One region of the Halomonas bluephagenesis genome, then DNA from elsewhere that is predicted to be linked to it. Evidence: predicted binding sites of a transcription regulator. Region 1 holds the regulator's gene; each other region holds the start of a gene.
The links. The regulator FNR, encoded in region 1, switches genes on or off when oxygen is low (the NO sensors DNR and NnrR bind a similar motif). The targets are predictions, from matches to a motif close to TTGATNTANATCAA.

Region 1 (7,614 bases):
GCTGGTTAATGGATTGGCAAGGTTTTCTTCAGTGTCTTGATAAGTATTTAACAAGTATCACATGAACATCCTGTATAGCCCGTTGTTAATAGTGGGCAATAATTGCAAAAAATAAATCCCAGACTTTGGTATCAATGAGCTTTCAGGGCGTATTGTGATGTTTGTATGGGAAAATAAATACTTGTTTTTGAAGTTTTTTGAACGTTTCTGTCTATGTGATAGGACGATGGTCTATGGGTCGCTTAAAAGCAATGTTTGCTACTTTTAATAGGTGGTATATTAAATGGCCAAGTTTGCTAAGTCATGTCGCTACTTTGGTCGCTAAACAAACGTCGTTAAGACGTTAGCGGTATAGCAAAAGGTATAATAAAAGGCGCTGGTTAAAAAACAATCAAACCTTAAGCCATTCTTGTTCTTCATCGCGATTAAGTGGGGTCACTCATGATTGACGTTGATCTTTCCCAATTGCCTTTCACATTAATTGATGATGAGGGGCGTGACCACGTACGTCGTAGTATGGACATCGCCTATTTTGATCGTGATGAAATTATTATCGAGATGGGGCAAGCGGGGGAATCAGTTTTTTTGATTCATAAAGGCGAAGTCGCTGAGCTTGACCCTACCTTGCCAGCATCCAGTGCACGGATTGGGCACTACACGGCTGGTGATCTGTTTGGTGCTATTAGTATTCTGAATGGTAAGAGTCGCTACCGATTCCAAGCCGAGCAAGAATGCTTATGTTATGTGATGCCTAAGGCGCTCTTTATAAAGCTGTGTCGTCATCATCCTGACTTCGAAAATTTCTTCAAGCAGTCGTTATCGCACAAAGCGCGCTTGATGACTGAAAAGCGTGCCGAAGGCGGTGTGACCATGGCCGGCTTTATGTTGGCTAAGGTCAGCGAATGCATGCGCGAACCCCTTATCATGGACGCATCAACAGATATTGCCAGCGCGGTGCGTCAACTCAACGATAGCCATGCGGATAGCTTGCTAGTCAACACCCAGGGCGAGTTTGGCATTGTCACTAAAACCGATTTGCTCAATGGCGTCGTGCTGAATAACTATGAACATACATCGCCCGTTGAGGATGTGGCCCATTTCTCGTTGGTGACCGTTACCCCGAATCAGTACCTATTTGAAGCGCTTGTGCTAATGACACGGCATAAAGTAACGCGCGTGGTGGTTATGGAGCAGGGGGCCCTGAAAGGGGTGGTAGAGCTGACGGATGTGCTTAGTTATTTTTCGAGCCGTAGCTATGTCGTTAGCTTGCAGGTGGAACAGGCTAATAGCTTAGAAGCCTTAGCGGCTGCCAGCCAACGCACGCCAGAGCTGGTGAATGCGCTTATGGCGCAAGGGGTAAAGCTACGTTTTGCCATGGATCTACTGGCCGCGTTGAATGGCCGAATTATGAATAAGGCGTGGTCATTTGTTATTCCTGAACAGTACCACTCCCAAAGCTGCCTGATGGTCATGGGTAGTGAGGGGCGCGGTGAACAAATTCTTAAAACAGATCAGGATAATGGCCTGATTCTAGCTGATGACAGCCAATGGCCTTCGCTTGCCGAAGATATGAATACGCTGACCCAAACGCTGATTCAGCTTGGCTATCCTCCATGCCCAGGTAATATCATGGTGTCTAATCCTGAGTGGGTTGGCACGGTGTCGCAATGGAAAAACAACATTGCCAAATGGGTGAGTGCAAGAGATGGCGATAGCCTAATGAAGTTGGCAATTTTGCTGGATGCCCATGGTGTTGCTGGCAATCCGCAACTGCTAGATAGCGTGCGTGCGGCGCTGTTTGAACGCTGCTCTAGGGATGAGTTACTGCTGTCATATTTTGCACGCGCTGCGCTGCGCTTCTCTACGCCGTTAACGCTATTTGGTTCCTTAAAAAAGCCCCAGCATGGGATTGATATTAAAAAAGGCGGTATTTTCCCCATTGTCCATGGGGTGCGCACAATGGCGCTCGAACGACGAATTAACGCGACTTCTACCTTAGACCGGCTGGACGCTCTGGCTGAAGATGGTCGTCTTGATCGCCGTTTTGCTGACGATTTGGGCGAGGCGCTGGCGCTGTTTACCGAACTACGTTTAAAGCAACAGCTGCAGACAGCGGAAGCGTCGACTGAGCAGCGCAGCAACCGCGTGGTGGTGCAAGAACTCTCATCCCTTGAGCGCGATTTATTGCGTGAGGCGCTGCACATCGTAAAAGATTTTAAACAGCGGCTCTCCCATCGTTATCATTTGGAGTATTCGTGAGCGGAATGCGCTTGTTAGACCGGCATATGTCATTACTCAGTGGCTCGCTACGTACGTTAATGCAGCGCGAAAGCGACCGCCGCCGCTGGGCAGATTCCCCCTACGCATGGCTTTTTCAGCCCTACATGGGCGAGGAAATGGTCGCGCTTGCCTGTCAGGTTAGCCCAGGTCAATCTCCGGTGCTCAGCGTAGCGGCTGTTGTCTTAAGTCCGGGGAGAGTGCATACCAGCCGAGCCTGGGTGGCTACTTTGGCAGGAGAGCAAAACAACAATGGTTCTACGCTGCGTCGACATCATCAGCTGTACGCGACGGACACGGTACTGGCACCTAACGCTGAGCATCTTGGAGCGCTGGCTGAATTCATCGGTAATCGGCCGCTAATTGGTTGGCAGCTAGGCCGTTCGGTGGAACAGCTTAATCATTTGTTTAAAGCAGGGCTGGGGTTTGGTTTGCCTAATGCCCAGGTCGATGTGGGAAAACTGCACTATCGCCAGTTGCGTCGCTTACATCCACAGTGCGAGACGGGCGGCCGCCTAACGGAAGCACTTGCTCGTTGGCAAATGCCCGCTCTCCAATGGATGGGGGGGTTGGGGGATGCAACCGCAAGTGCGCTTTTGTATCTGCGTTTGCAGCGTGAGATCGCCCAGCAGGGGTAGGGTTACGACCCGCATACGATGAATCCACGGGTTTATCTTGGGTGGACGTGGTGAGTATTGTTAGAATGCCTGCTGCTTCTTCTACCATCGGCAGTGCCTACACCATGCTACAACCTGATTATTTTGATCCCGCTGCGTCTAAAACTGTTGCTGTTGGCAGCACTTCTGTTGATCACTTACAGACTCAGTCCGAGCATCACGACGCCAAGCAGAAGCGTGAATTCAATAAGCTACAAAAGCGCTTACGGCGAGAAGTTGGCAACGCCATCATTGATTATCAAATGATTGGCGAAGGCGACAAGGTGATGGTGTGCCTGTCTGGTGGCAAAGATAGCTATACGATGCTGGAGATACTGCTTAACCTGCAGCGCAATGCGCCGGTTAATTTCTCCTTGGTCGCCGTTAATATGGATCAAAAACAGCCAGGTTTTCCAGAGCATGTGTTGCCCCAGTACCTGGATAAAGTGGGTGTTGAATACCACATTCTAGAGCGCGACACCTACTCGGTGGTGAAAGAGAAAACCCCTGAGGGCAAAACGACCTGCGCGCTCTGCTCACGATTAAGACGTGGTTCTCTTTATGGCTTTGCCGAGGAGATTGGGGCGACGAAAATTGCTCTAGGGCATCATCGTGAAGATATTTTAGAAACGTTGTTTCTTAATATGTTCTTTGGCGGCACCTTGAAAGCAATGCCTCCTAAACTCTTATCTGATGATGGTAAAAATATTGTGATTCGCCCCCTTGCCTACTGCAAGGAGGCAGATATTGCAGAGTTTTCTCGTTTAATGGAATTTCCCATTATTCCCTGTAATTTATGTGGCTCCCAGCCGAACCTCCAGCGACAAGTCGTCAAAGATATGTTGGCGGAATGGGATAAAAAACACCCAGGACGTCTAGAAAGCATGTTTAAGGCAGTGACCAATGTAGCGCCTTCACAGCTGGCAGCCCGCCATTTATTTGACTTTGCTGGCCTTGAAGCCAAACAAGCGGCATTGATGGAAGGGCGTATTCAAGCATTTACCGTGGATTAGCCGTTAGCTCTTCCTCTTCAGCCAATGTGATGAGGCGTCGCATATCTAGGATATTAACCTCGCGACCTGAAACAGCCACCACGTCTTGCTGTTGAAAGCGGCTAAGAATACGGCTGACCGTTTCTACCGCCAAGCCTAAGTAATTGCCAATGTCAGCGCGGGACATGGAGAGTCTGAAACTGTACGGCGAGTACCCTCGTCGACGGAAACGGTCTGAGAGAGTGACCAAAAAGCTCGCCAGCCGCTGGTCGGCTGTCTTGCGCGACAGTAAACGCATCATACGGCGGTCGTCACGCAACTCTTTACTCATACTTCGATACAGCTGACCGCGTAGTTCGGGCAGCTCTTCGGAAAGCATATCCAGGCGGTCAAACGGGATTTCACACACCGTGGTGGTTTCCAACGCAATCACACTGCCGGGGTAGTGCTCTTCATCAATTCCGTCCAATCCCACCAGTTCGCTGGGAAGGTAGAAATTTGTCAGTTGATCATTACCGTTACCCTCGCTGGTCACCTGTTTCAGGCTGCCTGAGCGAACGGCATACACACTGGTAAAGCGATCACCCTGGCGAAACAGTGGCTCGCCTTTTTTGAGTGGTGCGCGACGACGGATGATGGCATCAAACTGACTCATGTCCTCAAGCTCTAAGGCGAGCGGTAGACACAACGAGCTTAAGCTACAGGTTTGGCAGCGCGCCTCTTGCAGCAGTGAACGTCGTTGGCTGACGGGGTGTGGCATATTATTCTCCCTTTCTCGTTAGCCATCATAGGCCCAGGGGCAAGACGTCTCAAGAAGCTTATACAATCTTCGAGTAGCGCTGAGTAGGTTGGTCACCTAGGCGAGCATCAAAGGCCATCGCCAAGTGGCGAATCAGCAGCTGTCCAGTGGGAGTGGCGCTAATAACTTGCTGATGGCGAGTGATCAAGCCGTCTTGCTCAGCTATTTCCAGCTGTTCAGTTGCGGTGGAGAAATAGTCATTAGCATCGATGTGCCAACGCTTTCCAACGTCCGCTAAATCAATATGCATGTCGCACATTAGCCTTTCAATAACGTCTCTTCGTATTAGGTCATCCTTATTTAACCTTAATCCTTTGACGGTTGCTAGCTTACCTTTATCTAAGGCCGCTTCATATTGGTCAAGCCGAGTCGGGTTTTGTGCGTAAACGTCGTCCACCCGTGAAATGGCGGATACGCCTAATCCAACTAAATCGCACTGTGCATGGCTAGAGTAGCCCTGGAAATTGCGCTGCAAGGTGCCGTTACGCTGAGCAAGCGCTAGGCTATCGTCAGGGCGCGCAAAGTGATCCATACCAATATGTACATAGCCTGCGTTAGTCAGCATTTCAATGGTGGTATGCAAAATAGCCAGTTTTTCATCGGCACTGGGGAGGTCTGCTTCGTTAATGCGTCGTTGAGGAGCAAAGCGGGTGGGCATGTGCGCATAATTAAATACGGACAGCCGTGCCGGGTTTAGTTCGATAACCTGACTCAGCGTTTCGGCAAAGCTTTTTTCCGTTTGAAATGGTAGCCCATAAATTAAATCAAGATTGAGCGAGCGAAAGCCAAGACGGTGGGCTTCTTCCATTAACGTTTCGGTGAGTACCCGGGGCTGTACACGGTTGATGGCTTTTTGTACCTGCGGGTTTAAATCCTGTACGCCAAGGCTTAGCCGATTAAAGCCGAGTGACTGTAGGTGGCGCAAGGTAAACACGTCTGCTTCGCGGGGGTCTATTTCAATGGCGTAATCGCGATCAGCTGAGCTAGATAAACCGAAACGGGCATCTAAGCGATCAATCAGATCTCCCATTTGAGCCAAGGTAAGAAACGTGGGCGTGCCGCCGCCCCAGTGTAGCTGTTGCACCGGGCGAGAGGTGTCTAAATGACGGGCCGTAAGCACCATTTCTCGATCTAGCCGAGAAAGGTAAGGTTCCGCAAGGGCGGTATTTTTCGTCGCGATTTTATTACACGCGCAATAGAAACAAATTTTTCGACAAAAGGGCACATGCACATATAGGGATAGCGGTCGGCTGCTTTCATTACTGCGCTCTAGCGCCTGGGTAAAATTATCGGCGCTAAACTGCTCGTGAAACGCGAGAGCCGTTGGGTAAGACGTGTAACGCGGGCCACTTTTGTCGTAGCGACGAAGCAACGCTTCATCCCAGGCTGTGGCCCCAGGCGCTTCAGTGTTGGGAAGAGAGAAGGCGGCAGTGGCATGGACGGGCATGGCGAGCGCTCCGAAGTGAAAAATAAACAAAAGGAGTGACTGAGCGCAGTCGCTCAGGGTTCTCTTGGCATGCTACTTCGGCGTTACTTGGAAAGCGTTGAGCTATATCAAGCTATAGGAGTATCTGCCTAATGCGCTGCGTGGGGAATAAGCGTCCATAGCTGCCAAAGGGCGAAGCTGATGATCGACAGGGCGGCAATGCTTCGAGTGGCGGGATGGCGAATTAAATGGCTGAGCTGCTGTGCTGCCAGACCCGTTGCCAGTAGGGCGGGGAGTGTACCCAGGCCAAAAGCTCCCATTAGGAGAGCGCCATCGAGTGGGTCTGCAATGGCGAGGCTCCAAGCTAACATCGAATAAACCAGACCGCAGGGCAGCCAGCCCCATAGTGCGCCTAGGGTGAAGGCTTGAGGAAGGTGTACGACAGGCATCAAACGTCTCCCTACCGGCTCTATATAGCGCCAAAGGTGCCTCCCTACTGCTTCTATTTTTAGCAGCCCCTTCCACCAGTTAGCGATATAGAGTGCCATCAAGATAAGCATTAATGCGGCGAAAGCCTGCAGCGCAATACGTGCAGTCGGTGAGAGTGAAATAAGTGTGCCAAGTGCAGCAACAATCGCACCCGCCACCATATAGCTGAGAATACGTCCCGCGTTATAGCTAATCAGCAACCCACCCATGCGTGCAGGGTGTCGCATGCTAGGCGGCACGGCAAAGGTTAGTGCGCTCATAATACCGCCACACATACCGATACAGTGGGCGCCGCCCATTAAGCCAAATACAAACGCGGCTAGTAGGGGCGGTAAATCAAAGCCCGTAGGATTCATGCGGGTGGCTCTTGATTATCTTGCGAAGAAGAGGCGGGTTTTTTTCGTGCTGCGCGCTGCTCAGGGGGCAGGTCATTCTCATCATCGTCGAATAGGATACGATGGGCCGGGCCTTCCAGGTCGTCGAACTGGTCGTGCTTAACGGCCCAGAAAAACGCCCACACCGCGAGGCCCAGTAGTATCAGTGAAAGTGGAATCAGTAAATATAAGATCGTCATGCCGTCACCGGTTTTGATAGGGCAACCTGAGGGGCGGACGGCGTACGCCAGCGCGTAAGACGAAGCGCGTTACCTACGACGACCAGGGAGCTTAGCGACATGCCAATCGCAGCAAGCCAGGGGGGGATTAATCCCATTGCCGCTAAAGGGAGTGCCGAAAAATTGTAGCAAACCGACCACATCATGTTTTGACGCATAATGCGACGCGTGGCGCAGGAAATATCAATTGCCTCAAAAATACGCATTAGACGCGGACTGAGCAATATAGCGTCGGCGCGGGTGCGGGCGAGATCTGTGGCGCCATTCATGGCAATGGCGACGTCAGCACCGGCCAGCACCGGCACATCATTGATACCGTCACCAATCATCACGACACGTTCACCGCTGGCTTGCAGCTCACG
Region 2 (7,614 bases), 1.0 Mb from region 1:
CTGGATGGTGATTTGGGTTGGCTAGTGTCGGGGCAAACCGTTCCAGAGTTGGATCGCGCTTTGCAGCACCTGCCCGAAGGTCTACACGAGCGCCCCTTGGCGTCTCGCTATGGCTGGCATGTGGTGAGTATTGACGAGCGCAGAGAAGGTAGGGCGTTACCTTTCGATCAGGTTATCGACCGGGTGCGCCATAGCCTACGGGAGCAGGCAACTCGACGTGCGCTGCGTCACTATTTGCTGATGTTAGAGAGCGAAATAGGCGTCGAAGGGATTGTGCTGGATGACGATGCTGGCGGCAGCTTGCTGCAATAGAAACGCTAATAGGAGATGCTTGATGTCCCATGTTCCCGTAGATGCACTTTTCACTCCGCTTGGCATCGCGGTGTTAACCGTTTCCGATACGCGTGGATTCGATGAGGATGGCAGTGGTGACTTACTCGCCGCGCATCTTATTGAAAGCGGCCATAACCTAGTGGAGCGGCGCATCGTGCCTGATGATATTTATCAGGTTCGTGCTGTGGTTTCGGAATGGATTGCGCGTAACGAAATTCAGACGATCCTGGTGAATGGCGGTACGGGCTTCACTGCTCGCGATACCACACCAGAGGCATTAGTCCCTCTTTTTGACAAAGCAATTGAGGGGTATGGCGAGCTGTTTCGCTACTACTCTCTGCAAACGATTGGCACGTCGACTATTCAATCTCGGGCGGTGGCCGGGGTTGCCAACCAGACACTGTTGTTTGCAATGCCCGGTTCGCCCAAAGCATGTGAATTGGCGTGGGAAAAAATCATCTCATTGCAGTTGGACTCCCGCACTCGGCCCTGCAACTTTGTAGCAATGGTGTTGCCTTCTGCTCCTGCTTGTAGTGGACGTCAAGTAGAAACGACGTCGCATGTTTCGGAGCGCTTATGAACTGTCACTGCGCAGAAATAGTCACGCCCGGCTTGTTAAATTTATTTGATGCACGCCAACGAGTTATCGACGCAGCCACGCCGATTAATGCCGTAGAAAACGTCTCCCTTGAACAGTCGGCGGGGCGAGTGCTGGCAGAAACGGTGGTTGCACCTCTCGATATGCCAGGTGTGGACAATAGCGCTATGGATGGTTACGCGCTGTGTCTGGCTGATTACCAAGCGGCACCTCGCGGTGCAGGCCTGCCCATTCTTCAACGCGTGCCAGCTGGCGCAGGTGTCATGCTCCTACCCGAAGGGGGCTGCGCGCGTATTTTCACCGGCGCGCCGGTACCCATAGGGGCGGATATTGTGGTGCCTCAAGAGCGGGTAACCCTTGATAAGCGCGGGCATATACATCTTGAGGGTAGCTTGGTGCTAGGCGCTAATATTCGCCGTCAAGGCGAGGAGACCCGCATGGGAACCCCGCTACTCGCTGCGGGTAAGTTTCTTGATGCAGCGTCGATTGCGCTTCTGGCAAGCCACGGGATCAATATCGTTGCCGTCAAGCGGCGCCTAAGGGTGGCATTGCTCTCAACCGGCGATGAGCTGATTGCCCCAGGCACGGTGCGATCGCCGGGACAGGTATACGACAGCAATCGCGCCATGCTTAACGTACTGCTCGCACAAGCGCAGTGCGATGTACTGGACCTGGGCGTCATCGCTGATTCGCCGCAGTCATTGCACCAGGCCTTTGAGCACGCACAAACCATTGCAGATGTGGTGATATGCACCGGTGGCGTTTCGGTAGGCGAGGAGGATCACGTTCGTCCGGTGATCGAGCAGCGCGGTGGGCTATATTTTCATGGTGTTGCGATGAAACCCGGAAAGCCCTTTGCATTCGGTTATCTAGGCGCGGAGCCTTCCACTTGCACGCCGTTAATGGCGCTGCCGGGTAATCCCGTGGCCTCCCTGGTGGGCTGGCAACTGCTGGCGCTGCCGTTTATTCATGCTATGCAGGGTCGACACTTAGCTTCGCTACAGTGTTTTCCAGTAACAGCGGGCTTCTCTCAGCGTGGGCCCAAAGGGCGCTGCGAGCTATTACGGGTAGTGTTGGATTGGTCACAGGGGAGTCCCGTGGCGCAGTTAGCGGGCGGACAGGGCTCGCATATGCTTGGTGCGGCTAGCCAAGCTGATGGTTATTTAATGATTAACCCCGAAATCGATGTGGCAGAAGGGGAGGCGTATCACTACTACCCCATCAATCAGTTCGCCGCTTGAATCACTTTTTCAGTCGTGACCACTGACCTCGTTAGCTTTTATAGGAGAGGGTATGTCTTCACATCACAAGCCACACATACAGCTGGTTAGTTCTCAAATAGAGGAGCCCTCACTATGAGCGTCTTGGTCGATGGGTTTGGCCGTAAGGTGCGTTACCTGCGTATATCGGTAACTGATCGTTGTGATTTTCGCTGTGTATATTGCATGGCCGAGGAGATGACCTTCCTGCCTCGAACCCAATTGCTGACCCTTGAGGAAATAGCCACCCTTTCGCAGGCATTCGTCGAGCTGGGCGTGGAAAAAATCCGTCTAACTGGTGGTGAGCCGCTGGTACGCCAGGGCGTGCTAACGCTAGTGCAAAAACTCGGTGAATTGGAGGGCCTGCGCGAGCTAGCTATGACCACCAATGGCTCAGGGCTGGTCAAACATGCCGATGCTTTGCGCCAAGGCGGGCTACATCGGCTCAATATTAGCCTTGACTCGCTCAAGCCCGAGCGTTTTAAAGCATTAACCCGAACAGGTGACTTAAACCAAGTGATCGCGGGTATCCGTGCCGCACGCCGCGCTGGTTTTCAGTCGATTAAGCTCAACGCTGTATTGCTTAAGGGGCGTAATGACGACGAAATTATCGACTTGGTAAACTTTGCCCGGGATGAACAAGTCGATATCAGCTTTATCGAGGAGATGCCCCTGGGCGCTATCAGCGAGCATAACCGTGGTGAAACCTTTCTTTCCACTGATGCGGTACGCGAGACCATAGAAAACCATTATCAACTCCTACCCACCACCGAGAGCACCCTAGGGCCATCCCGTTATTATCGTATGGCAAACAGCCAGTCACGCATTGGCTTTATCTCTCCCCATAGCCACAATTTTTGTGCTGCTTGTAATCGTGTTCGAGTGACGGCGGAAGGGCGGCTACTCCTCTGCTTGGGCAATGAGCACTCGGTGGATTTACGCGCTGTAATGCGGCGTTATCCAGGTGATATCCAGCGGCTTAAAGCCAGCATTGTGGCGGCAATGAACAAAAAGCCAGAGCGCCACTACTTTACTACTGATGGTGAGGTTCAGGTTTTGCGGTTCATGAATGCAACTGGCGGTTAGCGCAACGTTTCCTCTACCGCAATGTCAATATTTAAAACAGCATTAGGCCAATAGACAACAACACACTGTAAAGCAGCGTTGAGATCGCCGTTTTTTTCAGCATTCTGGTTAGAATTTCGCCATCACGACTTTGGGTTAACGTTTTGGCGGCATCAGTCAGTGGTTTGGCCACTAGCAGGCAACTCCACCCCAGTAGCGGCACTGGCACTGCAACCAGATAGATGAGAGTGAGCAGCAGCGCTGTTCCCAGCAGCGCCCAGTGATACTTTATAGCGTTGGCGCGGCCAAGCCGCACCGCTAAGGTGATCTTGCCAGTGCGCGCATCGCTGTCGATATCTCGGACGTTATTGACGTTTAGCACGGCAGTGGCCAGCAGTCCACATGCGGCAGCGGGCAGTAACGGCAGCCAACTTAGTTGATGAGTGTGCAGGTAATAGGTTCCCAATACTCCCAGCAACCCGAAAAACAAAAAAACCGCAATGTCGCCCAGCCCTCGGTAGCCGTAGGGCTTACCGCCCAGCCCAACGGTATAGGTCACCGCTGCTAATAAAGCGGCAGCACCTAGTAGCAAGAAGAGAACAATGTGTCCCCACTGGTTGCCAAAAGTGGCAAGCAGTAATAACAGTCCCGATAGCGCTGCACCAGTCGCCGTTAGGGCCATCCCTATGCGCATGGCCCGTGGAGTGATTAAGCCTGAAGAGACTGCTCTTGCCGGCCCAATGCGAGAATAATCGTCGGCCCCAGAAGTGGCATCACCATAATCGTTGGCAAGGTTAGAGAGCACCTGGAGGGCAATTGCTGTCAGTAAGGAAAACACTAGCACTGACGTTTTATAAGCATTCTCACCTGCTGCTAGACCACTCCCCAGCAGAATAGAGGCACATGCTAGCGGTAGTGTTCGCAGACGAGCGGCTAGCAACCAAGCTTGGCAGTGATTGCGCTTAGTGAGTAAATCCATTGTGCGATTTTCCAATCAATTGATTAGCATTAGCCAGGGCAGACCAATGACTAACCACGCCACCAGGAAGATCAGCCCGAAGATTGCCCCTAGCCGCCAGAAGAGTGCACTGGGCAAGTAGCCGCTACCGTAGTAAACCGGGCTTGGCCCTGTGCCGTAAGGTGTGAGAATACCCATAAAGCCGAGCGTGGGCAGCAGTAGTAGCACAAACATCTGCATATCCAAGCCTGGAATGCCAGACGCCGCCGCCAAAATAACCGGCAGTAGGGCGGTGACGTGTGCCGTAATGCTGGCAAAGAAGTAGTGCAGAGCGTAGAACAGTACGGTCAAGGCCACCATGGCCATCAGCGGGTTAAAGTGACTTATTTGCCCGCCTACCACGTTGCCAAACCAATTCACGAACCCCACTTGGCTAAGTCCGCCTGCCAGCGCCACCAAGGTGGCAAACCAAACAAAGGTATTCCAGGCGGCATTGTTCTTGAGAATATCATCCCAGGTGACGATGCCTGTCAGCAGCATGCCGCAAATCACAACCAGCCCAACCAAAGATGCGGAGATAATGCCGCCGCCAAAAATCCACAGTAGTAGTGCCGTGACAACCATTACCACCAGTACTATCTCTTTACGAGTGAGCTTGCCTAATTGCTTTAGCTCGTCTCTTGCCCAGTCAGAAATTTCATGGCCCGCTTTCACCTCAGGGGCGCATAGCCAGTAGCAAAGTAGTGGCACTAACAGCAGTAGCAAAATGCCTACTGGCGCAATGGCCATAAACCACTGCCCCCAGTTGATCTGGATGCCGGTTGTGCTTTCGGTTAGGGCGATGGCTAACAAGTTAGGGGCCATGGCTGTTAGAAACAGCGAGCTGGTCACGCAGGTAGAAGCCAACGCTGTCCACATCAAAAAGCTACCCATACGCTTCATGCTGGGGTCATTGGGGTGCGAGTCGTAAAGTGGTGGCAGGTTGCGAATCACCGGATAAATGGTGCCCGCACTGCGTGCAGTGTTGGAGGGCGTAAAAGGGGCAAGAATCGAAACGCAACAATGATGGCGATGATAAGTGGTGCGAATAGCTTCCACCGAGGCGATGGTTGAGTAATGCTGTTCATACTGCCTCTCTCTTTCTCTTCAGTTGTTTTTAAGTTCTTCTATTTTCTAAGTATTATTTCGGCAGTAAAGCCACACCGGAATATTGACCTTGTCTTTAAAAGCTTTGCCTTTAAAAACTTTTTCTTTAAAAACAACGCCGAAAACACCTGCCGATGGCAGTGAGTTATTTGAAGAGTAGATGGTATGGCACTAGGGTAAAAGCAGCGCCAACTCGATTTCTATTTTTCTTGATGTACATCAATAGTCCTTTGGACTAATGAACAGAGCTCGCCACGGGTATGGTAAGTTCAAATAAAGAAGACGACGCCGCAGAGTGTCGCCACTAACGCGCTTTGGCCTGGCTAACGGAAGGAAGTGTTATGCAGCAGCGAGATTTCGATATCGTCATTGTAGGAGGCGGTGGGGCAGGCTTACGTGCGGCTATTGGCGCTGCTGAGCACGCTAAGGAGCATAAGACACCTCAACGTATTGCGCTGCTGTCAAAAGTCTACCCGATGCGCTCCCATACCGTGGCCGCTGAAGGGGGCGCTGCCGCGGTTACCAGTGCTGAAGACTCCCATCAGGCCCACTTTGACGACACGGTGTCAGGCGGTGACTGGCTAGTTGAACAGGGCGTCGTCGACTACTTTGTCCATCACGCCTATCAAGAGCTGGTGCAGATGGAGCGCTGGGGCTGCCCATGGAGCCGCAAAGACGATGGCCAGGTGCAGGTGCGCCGCTTTGGCGGCATGAAAACTGCCCGCACCTGGTTTGCTGCCGACAAAACTGGCTTCCATATGCTGCACACGCTGTTTCAGACCTCGCTGAAATACCCTGAGATTGAGCGTTTTGATGAGTATTTCGTGCTTGATCTGGCGGTTCACGAAGGTGCAGTGATAGGGGTGATTGCGCTGCAGTTAGCCACTGGCGAATTGACGCTGCTGCGTGCTAAAGCGGTGATACTGGCCACCGGTGGCGCGGGGCGCTTATTTCGTTTCAATACTAACGCGGGCATTGTGACTGGCGATGGCATGGCCATGGCTTATCGTCACAGTGTGGCGCTGCGGGACATGGAGTTTGTTCAATACCACCCCACCGGTTTACCCGGTTCCGGCATTTTGATTACCGAAGCGTGCCGGGGGGAAGGCGGCATTCTGCTCAATAAAGATGGTTATCGCTATCTGCAGGATTATGGACTTGGCCCGGAAACACCGCTGGGCAAGCCGGAAAACAAATATATGGAACTGGGGCCGCGGGACAAACTCTCACAGGCTTTCTGGCAGGAGCAGCAGGCGGGCCGCACTGGCAAGTTTGGTGACAGCGACGTGGTCTATCTTGATCTGCGCCACTTGGGTGAAAAATACATCCTAGAGCGCCTACCGTTTATCTGCGAGCTGGCTAAATCCTATATCAATGTTGACCCTGTGAAAGAACCGATTCCCATTCGCCCGGCGGTTCACTACACCATGGGGGGAATTGAGACCGATCCTCAGTGCGAAACGTCTATTGCTGGGCTCTATGCTGCAGGGGAGTGCGCTTCTGTAGGTTTGCACGGAGCTAACCGGCTGGGCTCCAATTCTCTGACCGAGCTACTGGTATTTGGCCGCTTGGCGGGTGAGCAAGCCAGTAAGCGGGCGGCACAAACCGAGTGGGCGGATACGCGCCTGCTGGAAGCCCAAGCCGAGCATCAGCAAGCGACTTTGGCGCGCCTCTGTGATGGTGAAGGCAGCGGCGAATCCTGGGTAGAACTTAAGCACGCCATGGTGCAAGCCATGGAGAGTGGCTGTGGTATTTACCGCACCGAAGAAGGCATGCGCCATTCGCTTGAGACCATGCGTCAGTTGCGCGAGCGCTATGCCAAAATTCGCGTTAACGATACCAGCAAGATATTCAACACCGAGCTGCTGGAGTGCATCGAACTGGGATACGGCCTGGATATTGCCGAAGCCTCTTGCCTAGGAGCACTTGAACGGCGTGAATCCCGCGGTGCTCACCAACGCTTAGATGAAGGCATGCAAAAACGCGACGACGTTAATTATCTCAAGCACAGCCAAGTCTTTTACCAAGGTGAAGCACCGGCCGAGCTGCGCTGGCAGGACGTTGATGTTCGGTTTTCCGCACCGGCTGAGCGGGCTTACGGCGATGCGGGCAAGGGGGGCAAGGTATGAGTACCGAGCAGATCACTACCAAGAGTGTCAGCACTAATAACACCAGCATCAAGCACATTAGCGTTAAACGTTACCTGCCAGACAGCTCGGCTGAAGCTTACTGGCAGCAGTACGAGATGCTGGTGG
Region 3 (7,614 bases), 1.8 Mb from region 1:
CGTTGCATAGTATCGTGCTCGCTGCGTTAAGCCGTGGCGCTACTCAACGCAATAAAGAAGCCAGCAATTGAGGCCGACATTAGGTTAGAGAGTGTACCGGCCAATACGGCCTTCACGCCAAAACGAGCAATCTCTTTGCGGCGAGTAGGAGCAATACTGCCTAAACCGCCTAGCAAAATGGCAATGGATGACAGATTGGCAAAGCCACATAACGCAAAGGAAAGAATTGCCATGGTGTGTGGTGTCATCATCTGACCCGTGGCGGCCACTACCTGTTCCCCATCAATGTAGGGAGCCAGGTTAATAAAGGCCACAAACTCATTCACCACCAGCTTTTGACCAATAAACGACCCTGCCAGCGTGGCTTCTTCCCAGGGAACGCCAAGTAAGAAGGCAAGCGGTGCAAACAGCCAGCCGAGGATAAGCTCAAGGCTGAGCGATTCAAAGCCAAACCAGCCGCCGATGCCGCCCAAAATACCGTTAATAAGAGCGATAAGAGCAATAAACGCCAGCAGCATGGCACCGACGTTGGCGGCAAGCTTCATACCTGACGTAGCGCCCGCTGCGGCTGCATCTAATACGTTGGCGGGTTTGTCTTCCTGCTCTTTAAGCTCTTCTTCTACTTTAGAAACGCTGTCGCTATCGGTTGCGTCTTGGGTTTCAGGCATGATCAGCTTGGCAAACAGCAGGCCACCCGGTGCCGCCATAAAAGAAGCGGCGACCAAGTACTCCATAGGAATCCCCAGCGCGGCGTAGCCCGCCAGAACTGAACCAGCCACTGATGCTAGGCCACCGCACATCACTGCAAATAGCTGAGAAGGGGTCATTCGGGCGATAAACGGGCGAACCACCAGCGGCGCTTCGGTTTGGCCAACAAAGATGTTTGCCGTGGCTGAAAGCGATTCGGTACGTGAGGTGCCAAGTGCTTTTTGCAGCGCGCCGCCTAAAATCCGAATGACCCACTGCATGATGCCGATGTAATAAAGTACCGCGATGAGTGACGAGAAAAAGATAATCACTGGCAGTACTTTTATGGCAAAAACGAAGCCAACGTTGTCGACATCGGCTAAGCCGCCAAACAGAAAGCCGATGCCGTCATTGGCGTAGACTAATACTTGGCTAACGCCTGACGAGATAGCTTGTAGCACCGCTTGGCCAAATGGCACATAAAGAACAAATGCACCTATCCCTGCCTGAATGGCAAACGCGCCGAGCACAGTACGCAGCCGAATCGATTTACGGTCGTAAGAGAAGATTAGTGCGATGGTTACCAGCGTAACCATACCTACCAGGCTCATGATGAGGGTCATGTGGGTACCTTCCGAGCGAGTGAAGTGGGGCGATTACAGTAAGTTTAGCTTTACTGAGTAAATCATCGCATTTTGGTAAGCGTCCGGGGTACCCAGCTTATTCTCTGAGTAGCGATACTGCACGCCAGTGGTAATTAGCTCAGAAGGGTGCCACCACAAGCTAAGCGCGCCGTTGGTGCCCACACTGCCCGCTTTATCGCCTACGTAGTTCTGCTCCAGGTACTCGTCATCACGGCCAAAGGTTTGTTCATGCCAGTTGGTGACACTGAAGTTCTGGTTGAGCGCTGAGAAGTCATAACCTGCTACCCACCCTGCCATAAAGCCATTCATGCCAGTATAGCCGTCGCTCTGCACGCGAGCTGCGCCAATAAACGGTTTGAACCATAGGCCATTGTCGAAGGTCGTGCGGTAGCCAAGACCGAGAATTTGATCCTGCTCGCGAGCGTTGAAACCATAATCGCGGAAGTCGTACAGATGCGCGTAGATCGATAGCGGGCTGTCACCTAAATAAATGTGCGAGGTAATTTTGCCCGCGGTACGGAAGTTATCTTTACCGCCGCTTGATTCGTCAAACTGGTCGTTCGTCGGGTTCTCGAAATCGAAAAAGCCGTAGAATTCGCCCCAGCTGTAACCTACGCCGCCTTCGATTTCTACAAACGTGAAATCGCTTTTTGCTGCGTTATTAGCGGTACGTGCTTCAGTGCCGTTTGACCAATCCAAGTAGTTCACTGACACATTGGCAAATGACCAAAGGGGAGTCGTCGGTGACGCGAGGGTGTCGTTTGCTAACGCTGGCGTTACCAGCGCAGTACTTGCCAGTAAAACGCCAGCGCCAAGCGTGACGAAAGAAAAACGAGAAGGAGTTTGAATAGTCATGGAAGCCTCAACAGGTTTGTTATGAGTCGTGTGGGCTGGCGTTAATGTTAAAATTATAACATTGAGTGTTATTTTTTTAACGTTGATTTGCAAGTATTACGACATCAACGTCCTTTGGATGTGATATGACTCTCAAATAGTCGAATGATGGTGTCTGACAGTGGAAATAACGCAAGGGCTGGCTCAGCATAGGCTTCGAATACTTGCTAACCGCTGATAGAAAAATAACGTCTGAACTTGGGACTAAAGGAGAGATTTGCCATGAACGACCGAAGCGCTCAGCGTTTGGCAATGTTGCAAGAAGCGCTAGCCAGCGGGGGAACATTGCATCTGCGTGATGCTGCTGAGCTGTGCGGCGTTTCTGAAATGACGATCCGTCGGGACGTTACTACGCAGCCTTCGGCGATTAGCTTGTTGGGCGGTCGGCTGGTCATGGCAAACTACCCTGGCGTAACGCCGGTGTACGACCTAACCGAGCAGCAGGCGAGTCACTATCAGGTTAAGCACCGTCTCTGTCAGCGGGTTGCCAGCTTGATTGAGGAGGGCGACACGCTGTTTATTGACTGTGGTTCAACACTGATTCCGTTGCTTAGCCAGCTTAGCCATTTCCGCGAACTCACCGTGGTGACGTATGCCCTTAACGTGGCTAACTCAGTGGCCACGCTGCCCAATGTTCGGTTAGTGCTGCTAGGTGGGTTGTTTTACGCTTCATCACAGTCGTTTGGCAGTGATGGTATGCGAGCTGCTATTGAGCGTTTAGGCATTAATAAAGCACTGATCTCGGCGGCGGGGGTGGACTGCGAACGGGGCGTTAGCTGTTTCCATTTTCACGAAGTGGCTCCAAAGCAGGCCGCTATTGCGACTGCCATGCAACGCCTGTTGATTGTTGATGCCAGTAAATTTGGCTTAGTGCGCCCAGCCTATTTTGCCGCGTTATCCGATTTCGATATTGTCGTGACTGACGATGAGCACGCACCTAAATTACTAGACTGTCTTCCTCAGGCATCGCTTAGCGTGACAGTCGCTTAACATATTTTTGAGCCCTCAGGGTGCGGCAAAGCGCCTCTTTCTGATTGACCCAGATCAATAGAAAATACTTTAGTCTTAGTTTATGCACGCATGGCGTGTGCTGGCTATGGCTCGCTACCAACCCCCTTCGGTAGCGCATATTTTTCCCGGAGCAACGCATACGAACTCACTGTTCTGGGAAAAGTATGGGGTGTTAGTTAGCGCGCTATTTAGCTAGCTATTAAGCTGGTCATGTAGCGCGCTGTTTTGGACAACTCTCTGACGAGATCACACCATGCAACGACATACCCTCTGGCGCAGGCGAGGCACATTTGTGCTCGTCGTATTGTGCCTGTTGTTAACGGGCTGCAGTTCTGCATTGTTGGATCCCAAGGGACAGATTGGCGTTGAGCAACGCTCGCTAATACTGACCTCCTTTGGGCTGATGCTAATTGTGGTTATTCCGGTGATAGTGATGACGCTGCTGTTTGGTTGGCGTTATCGGCGCAGCAACCGCAACGTTGCTAAATACCTACCTGATTGGGCGCACTCTAATGCGATTGAAGTCGCGGTATGGACAGTGCCTTGCTTGATCATCGCTGTATTAGCGTTTCTTACTTGGAAAACCTCTCATAGTTTAGATCCCCATAAGCCAATCGAAAGCGATACCGCCGCGATGGAAATCCAAGTGGTAGCGCTGGACTGGAAATGGCTGTTTATCTACCCCGAACAAGGCATTGCCAGCGTTAACGAACTGGCCTTTCCTGTGGATACGCCGGTGCGTTTTCGGGTTAGCTCCGGCTCGGTGATGAACGCGTTCTTTATTCCTCGCCTGGGCAGCCAAATCTACGCCATGGCGGGTATGGATAACGACGTTCACCTGATTGCGGACGACGTCGGCGTTTATCCAGGCCGTTCCACAAATTACAGCGGTGCTGGCTTCTCAGGAATGACCTTCGATGCTCACGTTACCACCCCTGAAGACTTTGAGACGTGGGTTGAAAACGTGCGGGCTTCCAATGAAATCCTGTCCTATCCCGAACGCTATAGCGACTTAGCCAAACCGAGTGAATACCACCCGGTCGAGTACTTCTCTGAGGTATCCCCGGCGCTCTATACGTCGATTCTAACCAGCTTTCATACCGGTGGTAGCGGGCACGGTGGTCATGGCGACCACGCTCACCACGCTGAAACCGTCAGTGATACTCACGATAGCCACGGCGAGTCTGGCGAGCTAGAAAGCGCGAGCGCTACCCATCATCAGGCCGCGTTTGGCCACGTTACCAATCAGCATGCTAGTGAGGATCACGCGATGAGCGGCCATCCCACAAGCGTTGAAGCGGGGGGTTAAGCATGTTTGGAAAACTGACGTTAGAGTCGATTCCGTATCACGAACCGATCATTATGATCGTTGCCGCCATGATGGCGATTGGCGGTGCTGCGCTTATCGGCGCATTAACCTATTACCGAAAATGGGGCTGGCTGTGGAACGAGTGGTTTACCTCCGTTGACCACAAAAAGCTCGGTATTATGTATTTTGTGGTTGCCTTGGTGATGCTGCTTCGCGGCTTTGCCGATGCCATTATGATGCGTACCCAGTTGGCTATGGCTGCTGGTGGGGCCGCGGGTTACCTCCCTCCTGAACACTATGATCAGATCTTTACCGCCCATGGCGTGATCATGATCTTTTTTGTCGCGATGCCGATGGTCATCGGCTTGATGAATCTGGTGGTGCCGCTGCAGATTGGCGCACGCGACGTTGCTTTTCCTTTCCTGAATAACCTGAGTTTTTGGCTGTTCGCGGTGTCCGCGATTCTGGTTAATATTTCCCTAGTAGTAGGGGAGTTCGCCAAAACTGGCTGGCTCGCTTACGCGCCGCTTTCGGGGATAGAGTTTAGCCCTGGTGTGGGGGTCGATTATTGGATATGGGCGTTACAAATATCTGGCATAGGTACGACGCTCACCGGGATTAATTTCTTTGTCACGATCCTGAAAATGCGCACCAAAGGCATGACCATGTTCCGCATGCCTATTTTTACCTGGACATCGCTTTGTGCCAACGTCCTGATTATTGCCTCTTTCCCGATTCTTACCGCGACTATCGCGCTGTTAACCCTAGACCGCTACTTCGGCATGCACTTCTTCACCAATGATTTTGGCGGCAACATGATGATGTACGTCAACCTCATCTGGGCCTGGGGTCATCCGGAAGTGTACATCCTGATCCTGCCAGCCTTTGGCGTCTTCTCTGAAGTGATCGCGACCTTCGCGCGTAAGCGTTTGTTTGGTTACACCACCATGGTATGGGCCACAGTGGCGATCACGCTGCTGTCGTTTATTGTCTGGTTGCACCACTTCTTCACCATGGGGGCTGGGGCTAACGTCAACGCCTTCTTCGGCATTATGACGATGATTATTGCCATTCCTACTGGGGTGAAAGTATTCAACTGGCTGTTCACTATCTTCCGCGGCAGCCTGGAACTGACCTCGCCGGTGCTATGGACCTTAGGCTTCATTATTACCTTTACCTTAGGCGGTATGACCGGCGTGATGCTGGCGCTACCTGCGGCCAACTTCGTGCTGCATAACAGCCTGTTCGTGATTGCCCACTTCCACAACGTGATTATTGGTGGCGTGGTGTTCGGCATGATGGCGGGCTTAACGTACTGGTTTCCTAAAGCATTCGGTTTCACGCTTAGCGAGAAGTGGGGCAAGCGTTCATTCTGGTGTTGGTTTATTGGCTTCTACGTCGCCTTTATGCCGCTCTATGTGTTGAGTTTCTTTGGTGCGGTGCGCCGCATGCAGTCCTACACAAATCCGGAATGGCAGTCGTGGATGATTCTGGCCTGGGTGGGGGCGGTCATCATCATGATGGGCATTGCCTGCACCATTATTCAGTTCTGGGTGAGCATTCGTGATCGCAAGCTGAATGCCGATGTGACTGGCGACCCATGGGATGGCCGTACATTGGAGTGGTCAACTTCCTCACCAGCACCGTTCTACAACTTTGCCCGTTTGCCAGAAGTTGGCGATATCGACAGTTTTTGGTCGCAAAAACAGCGTAGCAACGAGCAGTTGGATGAAGCGCCTTATACCGATATTCACATGCCTCGTAATACCGTGGCAGGGCCGGTTATCAGCTTGTTTGCCCTGGTGCTTGGTTTTGCACTGGTATGGCATATCTGGTGGTTAGCCGCCGTCGGCGCGCTTGGCGTAGCCATCAGCTTCTTAGCGCGTGTTTTCAACGATGACATCGACTACTACGTGCCCGCCGCAGAAGTGGCTCGGATTGAGCGTGAGCACCAGCAGCGCAAAACCACGCCGCCCACCAGTGACTCAACTGATAGTAAGCAAACAAACTATGCGGAGGCGCGAGCGTAATGGCTACCGATACCTTACACCATGGCGCAACGTCTGAGCCCCACGAGCACCATGATGCTAGCGGCACCAAAGTATTCGGCTTTTGGGTCTACCTAATGAGCGATCTGGTGATCTTCGGATCACTGTTTGCTACCTACGCCGTGCTCATGAAGGGCACGGCGGGCGGCCCGACGGCGGCAGATATTTTCGAGCTGCCTTTCGTGCTAGTCGAAACCTTCTTGTTGCTATTTAGTAGCTTTACTTTCGGCATGGGCGTGTTGGCCATGAATGCTGAGCGTGTTGGCCAGGTAAAGGCATGGTTAGCAATAACCTTCCTGCTGGGCGCGGCGTTTGTTGGCATGGAACTCTATGAGTTCCAGCACTTGATTCATCAAGGGTATGGGCCGGATCAGAGTGCATTTCTCTCGTCATTCTTCACCCTGGTGGGTACTCACGGCCTACACGTGACCGTTGGTTTGGTATGGATTCTCGTCATGTTGGTGCAGCTTTCTACCAAAGGGCTAACACCGATGACTCGCCCCAGAATTCTGTGCCTAAGCCTGTTCTGGCACTTTTTGGATATCGTTTGGATCTGTGTTTTCTCGTTCGTTTATTTAATGGGAGTGCTGTGAGATGAGCCATTCTTCATCTAATTCAACTTCTTCCCATGGCAGCGTTAAATCGTATGTGACTGGGCTTCTGCTATCTTTAGTGCTAACCGTGATTCCATTCGCGGTCGTTATGAGCGGTGCGCTAAGCATCGCCACGACGGTGGTCGTTATCGCAGTAACAGCCGTGCTGCAGATTTTGGTTCAGCTGGTCATGTTTATGCATATGAACACCAAAGCCGACGAAGGGTGGAACGTGATGTCTTTCGTTTTCACGCTGACGATACTTGTCTTGGTGGTAGGGGGCTCTTTATGGATCATGCAGCATCTGCATCTCAACATGATGATCGGCTAACGGTGGTGCTTAGCCGTTGGCGTGACCTGCTCGCGCTGACAAAACCAGGCATTATTGGCGGCAATCTCATTGCGACCTTAGGTGGTTATTTTTTAGC

Region 2: frdA (fumarate reductase (quinol) flavoprotein subunit) is a predicted target of FNR. The motif match lies at 5,569-5,582, and genes of this name have one in related genera.
Region 3: cyoA (ubiquinol oxidase subunit II) is a predicted target of FNR. The motif match lies at 3,260-3,273, and genes of this name have one in related genera.

The regions. Positions count from the first base shown of each region.
Region 1 covers NZ_CP133631.1:1,171,915-1,179,528, reverse strand. Annotated here, with positions in the region: gene REH51_RS05340 (putative nucleotidyltransferase substrate binding domain-containing protein) at 442-2,259, shown strand; gene REH51_RS05335 (3'-5' exonuclease family protein) at 2,265-2,915, shown strand; gene ttcA (tRNA 2-thiocytidine(32) synthetase TtcA) at 3,020-3,946, shown strand; gene fnr (fumarate/nitrate reduction transcriptional regulator Fnr) at 3,933-4,685, opposite strand; gene hemN (oxygen-independent coproporphyrinogen III oxidase) at 4,744-6,171, opposite strand; gene REH51_RS05315 (sulfite exporter TauE/SafE family protein) at 6,300-6,995, opposite strand; gene ccoS (cbb3-type cytochrome oxidase assembly protein CcoS) at 6,992-7,213, opposite strand; gene REH51_RS05305 (heavy metal translocating P-type ATPase) at 7,210-7,614, opposite strand, start outside.
Region 2 covers NZ_CP133631.1:126,274-133,887, reverse strand. Annotated here, with positions in the region: gene REH51_RS00685 (peptidylprolyl isomerase) at 1-312, shown strand, start outside; gene moaB (molybdenum cofactor biosynthesis protein B) at 335-913, shown strand; gene REH51_RS00675 (molybdopterin molybdotransferase MoeA) at 910-2,172, shown strand; gene moaA (GTP 3',8-cyclase MoaA) at 2,287-3,276, shown strand; gene menA (1,4-dihydroxy-2-naphthoate octaprenyltransferase) at 3,308-4,234, opposite strand; gene REH51_RS00660 (DASS family sodium-coupled anion symporter) at 4,250-5,311, opposite strand; gene frdA (fumarate reductase (quinol) flavoprotein subunit) at 5,701-7,488, shown strand; gene REH51_RS00650 (succinate dehydrogenase/fumarate reductase iron-sulfur subunit) at 7,485-7,614, shown strand, end outside.
Region 3 covers NZ_CP133631.1:3,019,220-3,026,833, forward strand. Annotated here, with positions in the region: gene REH51_RS13625 (NupC/NupG family nucleoside CNT transporter) at 27-1,310, opposite strand; gene REH51_RS13630 (outer membrane protein OmpK) at 1,344-2,186, opposite strand; gene REH51_RS13635 (DeoR/GlpR family DNA-binding transcription regulator) at 2,448-3,215, shown strand; gene cyoA (ubiquinol oxidase subunit II) at 3,490-4,545, shown strand; gene cyoB (cytochrome o ubiquinol oxidase subunit I) at 4,548-6,575, shown strand; gene cyoC (cytochrome o ubiquinol oxidase subunit III) at 6,575-7,186, shown strand; gene cyoD (cytochrome o ubiquinol oxidase subunit IV) at 7,188-7,517, shown strand; gene cyoE (heme o synthase) at 7,475-7,614, shown strand, end outside.